DNA from 3 places in the Anabaena sp. PCC 7108 genome. Region 1 is predicted to be linked to each of the others. Evidence: predicted binding sites of a transcription regulator. Region 1 holds the regulator's gene; each other region holds the start of a gene.
The links. Region 1 encodes HrcA, which represses chaperone genes, less so after heat shock. Its sites were predicted from a motif close to TTAGCACTCNNGANTCNNGAGTGCTAA; they were not measured.
Positions count from the first base shown of each region.

Region 2: the regulator HrcA is predicted to act here: its motif matches at 1,742-1,768, upstream of groL (chaperonin GroEL).
Region 3: the regulator HrcA is predicted to act here: its motif matches at 1,787-1,813, upstream of groES (co-chaperone GroES).

Region 1 is NZ_KB235896.1:148,834-152,046, reverse strand. Features, by position in the region: gene ANA7108_RS0101435 (DUF3352 domain-containing protein) at 1-271, opposite strand, end outside; gene ANA7108_RS0101430 (rhodanese-like domain-containing protein) at 399-746, shown strand; gene hrcA (heat-inducible transcriptional repressor HrcA) at 1,130-2,269, shown strand; gene ANA7108_RS0101420 (hypothetical protein) at 2,282-2,932, shown strand.
Region 2 is NZ_KB235896.1:775,460-778,672, reverse strand. Features, by position in the region: gene groL (chaperonin GroEL) at 45-1,709, opposite strand; gene ANA7108_RS0104260 (MraY family glycosyltransferase) at 1,868-2,977, shown strand.
Region 3 is NZ_KB235896.1:2,970,514-2,973,726, forward strand. Features, by position in the region: gene ANA7108_RS0114020 (response regulator transcription factor) at 114-791, opposite strand; gene ANA7108_RS30695 (hypothetical protein) at 1,121-1,297, opposite strand; gene groES (co-chaperone GroES) at 1,833-2,144, shown strand; gene groL (chaperonin GroEL) at 2,273-3,213, shown strand, end outside.

The sequences.
Region 1 (3,213 bases):
AATCTATGCTAGTTTTAGCCAATAGATTAGCTTTAATCTGGGAAATTTCTCCTTTTTGCTCCAATCCTGGTAAACCTTCGGGATTTACCAGTAATGACACCATCACAGGTGACAGCTTTGATATGAATACAGCCGCACCAGGTTGAGAGCGAGAAATCACTAGGCCAACCGGACTTTTGGCAAAAAACCAGTAAAAACCAGCAATACTAAACAGTAGCAGGGCGATCGCACCAGCTACTAGGAACCTAAAAAATGAGCTTTGACTGTTCACATTAGACCTAGTAAATGCTCCGTTTTCGATTTTAGGATAGAAGCGCAACTTCTAAGCATTAGAAAACAGGATTTTTCTCATTTTTTCTGTCAACATAAATAATATGAGCATTATTTAGAGTAATTGCATGACAGGTCAATCTTTTATCCAAATTAGCGTAGAGGAACTAGCACAACGTCTAGCTGCTGGTGATTCGGGACTACAGTTGATGGATGTACGAGAACCCCAAGAAGTGGCAATAGCCAGCATTGAGGGCTTTGTTAACCTTCCCCTCAGCGAATTTGCTCAATGGAACGAAGAGGTTTCTACTCGCTTTGACTCGGAAGCTGAAACCCTTGTACTCTGTCATCATGGTGTTCGTTCTGCCCAGATGTGCCAATGGTTAGTGGCGCAAGGATTCACAAATGTTAAAAATATTGGTGGTGGTATTGCTGCCTACTCTATACTAGTAGATCCTTCAGTTCCACAGTATTAGGGATTATATTTGTGAAAAATACGTAGATTGAGCAATGCTTAAACTACTGAAAATTTTTCACAAATGATTGAGGATTCCTTTGGAGTTGGTAAGATAAAGGAGACAAAAGCTAAATCACATATTTGTAACTTAAAATACTGCTTTTGTTAATCTACTGTGAGAGTATACGGTAAAGGATGAGATAATCTTCTCAAGATAGACACTGTAGCAATCAGCAGACTGTCTTGGTAAATACGCTTAAGTAGCGTTTTGCTGGAAATTTTTATTACATAAATATATAATCTGCTATCTTAAACAAATTCATACTGAATATTTTTTAGTGGTAAAAGCCACAACTTTTTTTCAAACTTTGTTTAAAATTTGCCTTCAGTAAAATATCTCCTATGCAAGTCCAACTAACCAATCGACAACAGCATATACTTTGGGCAATTGTACGCCACTATATTGCTACCGCAGAACCTGTTGGTTCCAAGGCTCTAATTGAGGAGTTTGACCTGGGTGTTAGCTCCGCTACAATTCGCAATGTGATGGGAGTTTTAGAAAAATCTGGATTACTTTACCAACCTCACACTTCTGCTGGCAGAATACCTTCTGATTCTGGTTATCGCATTTATGTTGACCAACTGATTACACCTTCTTTGCAAGATGCTACAGGTAGTTGGCTTCTCCGTGCGCGTAGTATTTCCCAAGACAGGGGTACGGAAGCTGTCAATAAAGAGGTAGAAGCTGCATTACAACAACTTCGGCCTGGTGAAGATTGGGGTTTGGAAGCCCTACTGCACGGAGCTGCCCAAATTTTGGCAACTTTGAGTGGCTGTATTACCTTAATTACTATGCCGCAAACCAGTACAGCACAGTTACGACATTTGCAATTAGTGCAAATTGAATCAAGTAAGATTATGCTGATTGTGGTGACTGATGGTTATGAGACACATTCTAAGGTGATGGATTTATTTACAGCGTCATCAGAAACTAAACCAGATCCAGAGGTAATTGATCATGAGTTGCAGATTGTATCTAATTTTTTGAATAGCCATTTAAGAGGCCGCAGTCTGTTGGAATTAGCTCATCTGGACTGGAGTGAATTGGATCAAGAATTTCAACGCTATGGCGAATTCTTGAAAAATTCATTGTTAGAATTAACTCGTCACACTTTTGCACCAGCTACTACACAAATTATGGTGCGGGGTGTAGGAGAAGTTTTGCGTCAACCAGAGTTTTCCCAAGTACATCAAGTACAAACAATTATCCATCTGCTGGAAGAAGAACAAGAACAACTATGGCGGTTAATTTGTGAGGAGCCAGAAACAGAGGATGCAGGTAAGTCAAGGGTGACAGTTCGGATTGGTGCAGAAAATCCATTAGAACCAATTCGCACTTGTACTTTGATTTCTTCTCCCTATCGTCGGGGTTCTGTACCAGTGGGAAGTGTGGGAGTTTTGGGTCCAACAAGGTTAGACTATGAAAGTGCGATCGCTGTTGTAGCCGCAGCCGCAGATTACCTCTCAGAAGCTTTCAGTTAAACTACTTAAATCATGTTCAGAAAAATTGCTTTTGCTTTATTATGGCTAGGATTTATTTCCTACGCCTTTTTATTTGCTCCTCCTGACAATTTCCCAGCAAGTTTAGAGTTAATTAAAAATATTTCTACTGGTGAATGGCAAGGCATTAACCCTTTAGTTATCGCCTTATTTAATATCATGGGTGTATGGCCTTTCATCTACAGCGCCGTTTTATTTATTGATGGTACAGGGCAAAAAATCCCCGCTTGGCCATTTGCTACTGCTTCTTTTGCAGTTGGGGCTTTTGCTATTTTACCATACTTGGTTTTTAGAGCATCAAATCAAGAGTTTGTAGGTAAAAAAAGTCTAATTATCAAACTTTTAGATTCACGGATAAATGGGATTTTATTAACTTTAGGTGCAGGGCTTTTATTTGCCTATGCTTTACAAGGAGACTGGGGGAACTTTGTACAGCAATGGCAAACAAGCCGTTTTATTCATGTCATGAGTTTAGATTTTTGTATGTTGAGTCTATTATTTCCCACTTTACTAGGAGATGATATGACAAGACGTGGTTGGCAGCACAAGCAATTATTTTGGTTATTTGCTGCAATTCCCTTATTTGGGGCTTTAATATATTTGTGTGTGCGTCCATCTTTACCTGAAAATTTACCCACAAACTAAAGCTATTTCTGGCACGCTTGTTGGTTGTAAATGCACTGTATATAGTTACGAACAGGGCGGTTAGGACAACAACTGATATCATGTCCAGTTGAATACTTATCTTTTATACTGACGCTCAAGTTGTAGGGTGCGTCAGACTGCATAAATCCTGCAAATAAACAGATTGTTGATATCTGACGCACCTTACCAATGTGCCAGTTGCGTCAGACTGTATAAATCCTGCAAATAAACAGATTGTTGATATCTGACGCACCCTACCAATGTGCCAGTTGCGTCAGACT
Region 2 (3,213 bases), 630 kb from region 1:
ACTGTAGAAAAAAATTAAAAATTAATTATTTGGGGAAGGGGTGATTAGAACATACCCATGCCGCCCATGCCGCCCATACCGCCCATACCGCCCATGCCACCCATACCAGCATCAGGGGCAGCGGCAGCTTGCTTCTCAGGCTTCTCAACGATGATTGCTTCGGTAGTTAAAACCATCCCAGCAATAGAAGCGGCGTTTTGTAAAGCTGAACGGACAACTTTAGCAGGATCGATAATACCTGCGACAATTAAATCTTCAAATTCGTCTGTAGCAGCGTTATAGCCGATGTTAATATCAGTTTCTCGCACTTTGGCAACAATCACGGAACCTTCAACACCAGCATTGTCTGCAATTTGACGTAAGGGAGCTTCTAGCGCTCTTTCGACAATCTCAGCGCCAATCCTTTCTTCGGGGTCGAGGCTGTTTTTAATTGCTTCTATTTTGGAAGCCAGATAAATCAGAGTAGTGCCACCACCAGGGACAATACCCTCTTCGACTGCGGCTTTAGTAGCGTTGAGTGCATCTTCAATCCGCAGTTTACGGTCTTTGAGTTCGGTTTCTGTAGCTGCACCCACCTTGATAACTGCCACACCACCAGCTAGTTTAGCGATGCGTTCTTGCAATTTTTCTGTGTCGTAGTCAGAATCAGTTTCTTCTAACTGCTTGCGAATTTGAGCAATTCGCTGTTGGATTTCTGGCTTAGTGGTGCTACCAGCGACAATAGTAGTGTTTTCTTTGTCAATGATGATTTGGCGGGCAGTACCCAACATTTCTAAAGTAGCGGTGTCCAGACTTAAACCGATTTCTTCAGAAATCATCTGTCCATCTGTGAGAATGGCGATATCCTGTAATAAAGCTTTGCGGCGTTCACCAAATCCAGGGGCTTTAATTGCTGCAACCGTCAGCACACCCCGTGCTTTGTTGACAACTAAAGTGGCCAAAGCGTCTCCATCCACATCTTCGGCAATGATCAGCAAAGCTTGACCTGCACGGGCAACTTTTTCTAATACAGGTACTAAATCCTGAATGCTGCTGATTTTTTTGTCGGTAATCAAAATGCGGGCGTTTTCAAATTCCACCGTCATCCGTTCGTTGTTGGTGATGAAGTAGGGGGAAATGTAACCCCGGTCAACTTGCATCCCTTCGACTACTTCTAGTTCAGTTGTGAGGGATTTGGATTCTTCAACGGTGATGACACCATCTTTGGTGACTTTTTCCATTGCTAGAGCCAGCATATTGCCAACTTCTTCGTCATTACCAGCAGAAACAGTAGCAACTTGAGCGATCGCACTACCTTCTACTGGCTTGGCTATTTTGGCAATTTCTGCCACTAGCAATTCAACGGTTTTATCAATTCCTCGTTTTAAGCTAATGGGGTTTGTGCCGGCGGCAACGTTCTTTAACCCTTCCTTAATGATAGCCTGTGCTAAAACCGTGGCAGTAGTAGTGCCATCTCCAGCAATATCTTTGGTTTTGGAGGCTACTTCTTGAATTAGTCTAGCTCCGGTATTTTCCAGAGGATCTTCTAGTTCAATTTCTTTGGCAACAGTGATACCATCGTTGACAATTTGAGGTATACCAAATTTTTTTTCTAAAAGGACATTACGACCTTTTGGCCCCAAGGTGATTTTCACCGCGTCAGCCAAGGCGTTAATACCCTTTTCTAAAGACCGTCGTGATTCTTCATTAAATGCAATAATCTTGGCCATGTTTTATTTCTCTAGCGCTTCCATTAGACAATTTAGCACTCACAGGCAAAGAGTGCTAAGTGCCTCAGCTACTGAATTTAACAGATACAAATAAAAAATTGATTAATATTAGGGTTAATGCTCATTTTAGATACTGGCAGTAATGGTGGAATTGGGAGATGAACCTAGATAACTCCCTGAAGTCCCTTGGTATTGCTGACCCTAGCGGCACCGGCTGGTTGGCGGTAGTTTTTACTTTTATCTTGGCTTGGCTGGTAACGTGGCGTTTAATGCCAATTATACGCAAATTTGCTTTGCGGGTGGGTTGGGCAGACCAACCTAACGCCCGGCGACTCAATCGAGAACCTTTACCTAATGCAGGAGGTTTGGCTATCTATGCTGGTGTAATTGCCGCTTTGGTACTAGCCAGCCTTTTACGTCCTATTGAACTCCAAGGCGTATTAGCTCAAGTTTTAACGATTCTGTTAGGAGGTTCGATATTAGTCCTTGTGGGCTTTATTGATGACCAATTTGGCTTACCCCCTTCTGTCCGTTTGTGGGCGCAAATTACAACAGCACTGTTGCTGGTTGCCAATGGTATCAGCATCAAAGTGATGTTTGGTACTCCTATTGATTCGCTACTGTCGATGGCGTTGACTATTTTGTGGGTTGTAGGTATTACCAATGCTATTAACTTGATGGATGGCATGGATGGTTTGGCAGGAGGAATTAGCTTTATTACTGCTATGAGTTTGTTAGCTGTTTCTGCCCAATTTAATAATCGGGCGGCGGCTACCTTAGTTTTGGCTGCTTTGGCAGGAGCAGCATTGGGCTTTTTGCGCCATAATTTCCATCCGTCACGTATTATCATGGGTGATGCTGGAGCCTATTTTTTTGGTTATGTACTAGCAGCAACTAGTATTTTAGGCAAACTTCAACAAAATACCGTTTATGCTCTGATCCCCACGGTTTTATTTCTACTGTTGCCAGTTTTAGACACTACTCAGGTGTTTATCCGGCGACTCTTGGCAGGAAAAAACCCTCTGAGTACTCCTGGTAAAGACCATTTGCATCACCGCTTACTGGCTTGGGGATTATCTCAACGCCATGCTGCTTTTACATTGTGGTCAATTACGTTGTGTTTTAACTTGTTGGCAATGAGAGCGCAGGGGATGAGTTTGATGGTGATGATAGCCTGTGCCAGTAGTATTATTTTGCTTTTAGCTTTTACTGTCTTGCAAAGAATTTACAGCAGGGAACAGAGAACAGGGAACTCTGAACATGGTTAAAACTCTCTTTTTCTGTGGCTTTGTTCTGAAATTTGCTGTGGATCAACACCCGATCAACCAAACATGAAATCACCCAAGTTGTTAATACTAATCGGTTAAATCTCAAAAAATAGTTGAGCTTGTAGGTTGAGTCATTAGCGTTGTGTAGCAATCAAAGAAACCCAACATTACCAAATATTTTGTTGGGTAACGCTGACGGTTAATCCAACCTACAATTTCTACATTTCCTTAACCTA
Region 3 (3,213 bases), 2.8 Mb from region 1:
AATTTATTAGCTTTCAGGCTGAATGCAAAAGAAAAATCTAGTTTTGAGTTTTGAGTTAGGACACTGTAACTCAAAACTCAGAACTTTAGAATTTCACCAAATCAGCAGTGGGTTTAAGCCATTTGATTTTCAATCGCCCAACGCGCTAGTTCGGTGCGGTTGTGGAGATTAGTTTTACCCAACATATTGGATACATGGCTTTCAACGGTACGCTGACTGACATTTAATTCTTCAGCAATTTCCCGGTTAGCTAAACCTCTGGCTACAAACTGGACTACTTTCAGTTCGGTTGGGGTTAACTGCACATCAAAGGGAACTTGGATACGGGAACCATTTTCCCCTCCCTTTGTCTGGTGTTCTTTCCAACGGATAGTTTGCTTCAGTGAGGATTCTACTTGTGCTACGAGTTCTTCTGGTTCAAAAGGTTTGACCATGTATACATCAGCACCTTTGTTCAGACCTTTAACTCGGTCTGCACTTTGTCCTTTAGCAGAGAGGAAAAGAACAGGTATCCAACTAGTACGTTCGCTTTGCCGGACTTGTTCAACGAAAGTATATCCGTCCATTTCCGGCATCATCACATCACAGATAATCATGTCTGGAACTTCATGTTCTAAAATATCCAGAGCTTCTCGTCCATTTTCGGCTGTGATGACTTCGTATCCCCGGAATTCCAAGTAATCCTTCACCAGCAAGATGAGGTTAGGGTCATCGTCAATCAATAGAAGTCGTTTGTGATCTTTCATGCTGGGCTCTTTCATAGCAGTGGCACTTGTCGCGCTTCGATCCATCAAGGTCTTGAATAGTTATCCTTTATGGTGGATTATTGAGATGCTGTTTTTTTTCCCACTTAACCTGCCCTTGCTGCCTCGAAGTTTAAAAAGTGACGGTCACTTTTAAGAAACTGATGGTTCAATGGCAAAATTCCAGTAAGCATACGGAGAGCAACGGTATTTATAATGCGCTATTATATATCGCTTTGAAAGGAGGGGGCTAAAAAAGATTGATAAAATCAAAATCCTTTTGGTTGACATCTTCAGTACCGACTGAAGATGATCCTAGCTCAAAACTAACCCGCACTTTCATTCGCTTACTGCTGCCCTAGTATCTCCTTTGGATGTTAAGCCTCTATATTTAGAGGTTTACGAGAAACGGGATAAGTTTCTGGCAAAGGATGGGTCAAAAATGCATATCCTTCAACCACCACCATTATGCCGATTAAGTGTTCTTGGATGATCCGCTCAATGACTTCCGGTTTCGTTTGGCTATACCAGACCCCATCTGGGTAAACTACCATTATCTGCCTAGAACAACAAACACGCAAGCAGTTGGCTTTAGTTCTGAAGATGCAAATGGGATGACGACGAAAGCAGTTGGTTGAGATGTAGCTCCTTGAGTGGTGGTTTCAAGCATTCTCCGAATACCAGACTAGCTTGTTTTGACCAGGAGTGAGCAACCTCTGCTCAGGGAAAAAAGCAACCTTGTCGGTGAATATTTGCCAGTTCTAGATTGTCCCAACAATGATTTGAGCTTTGAAGTTCCACGGCTTTAGTAGTTTTGAGGATTGGACGACAATGTTACTCATTGAGCGGCTCCCTGATTACAGTTCTATAACAATTTGCCAGCTTTGCAAATAAAGTTGTCCATATAAAAATATTCATTACCTACGCAACAAAACCTGACAACTATATTAATTAAGTATAAATACTTAAGTACAGCCGCGATTTCATAGTTCGGGAACCCGTACACCTGGAATTATTGCCATTAGATGCTGCACTTCGGTAAATTAGCACTCAGGAGTCGAGAGTGCTAATAAGGCAAGAAAAATTTTTATGGCAGCTGTATCTCTAAGCGTTTCTACAGTTCAACCTTTGGGCGATCGCGTTTTCGTGAAAGTGACCGCCGCTGAAGAAAAGACCGCAGGTGGTCTGTATTTGCCAGACACCGCTAAGGAAAAGCCCCAGGTAGGGGAAGTAGTAGCCCTTGGTCCTGGCAAGCGTAATGACGACGGCAACCGTCAGGAAATGGAAATTAAAATCGGCGATAAGGTGCTTTACTCCAAGTATGCAGGCACTGACATCAAGCTCGGCACTGAAGAATATGTACTGCTTTCTGAGAAGGATATTCTAGCAGTCGTGATCTAAAAAGGTGATGAGGGGTATGAGGTATTGGAGACTGGGAAAGAGTTTTCCCCTATGAACAATTACCAATTACCAATCACCACATTCAAGACAAATTTTAAGTTATTACCTTTACCTGGATTTAGACTTATATGGCAAAGCGCATTATTTACAACGAAAACGCCCGTCGCGCTCTAGAACGCGGTATTGATATCTTAGCTGAGGCTGTTGCTGTAACCCTTGGTCCTAAAGGTCGCAACGTAGTTCTAGAGAAGAAATTTGGCGCACCACAAATCGTTAATGATGGTGTCACCATCGCTAAAGAAATTGAATTAGAAGACCACATCGAAAACACAGGTGTAGCTCTAATTCGTCAAGCTGCTTCTAAAACTAATGACGCTGCGGGTGATGGTACAACCACAGCTACCGTTTTGGCTCACGCTATTGTTAAAGAAGGCTTGCGGAACGTTGCAGCTGGTGCTAATGCAATTTTATTGAAGCGCGGTATTGATAAAGCATCCGCGTTTTTAGTGGAAAAAATTGCTGAACACGCTCGTCCTGTAGAAGATTCTAAAGCGATCGCCCAAGTTGCGGCAATTTCTGCTGGTAACGACGAAGAAGTCGGCAGCATGATTGCTCAAGCTATGGATAAGGTTGGTAAGGAAGGCGTAATTTCCCTAGAAGAAGGGAAGTCTATGACCACCGAATTGGAAATCACCGAAGGGATGCGCTTTGACAAAGGCTATATCTCTCCTTACTTCGCTACTGATGCAGAGCGGATGGAAACAGTCTTCGATGAGCCTTACATCTTGTTAACCGACAAGAAGATTGCTTTAGTCCAAGACTTAGTACCTGTACTTGAGCAAGTAGCTCGTTCTGGTCGTCCTTTGGTAATTATCGCCGAAGATATCGAAAAAGAAGCTTTAGCAACTTTGGTAGTTAACCGTTTGCGCGGTGTACTCAACGTTGCAGCTGTTAAGGCTCCTGGTTTTGGCGATCGCCGTAAGGCTATGCTAGAAGATATTGCCGTCTTGACTGGTGGTCTACTCATCACCGAAGATGCTGGTTTGAAGCTGGATACCACCAAGCTAGA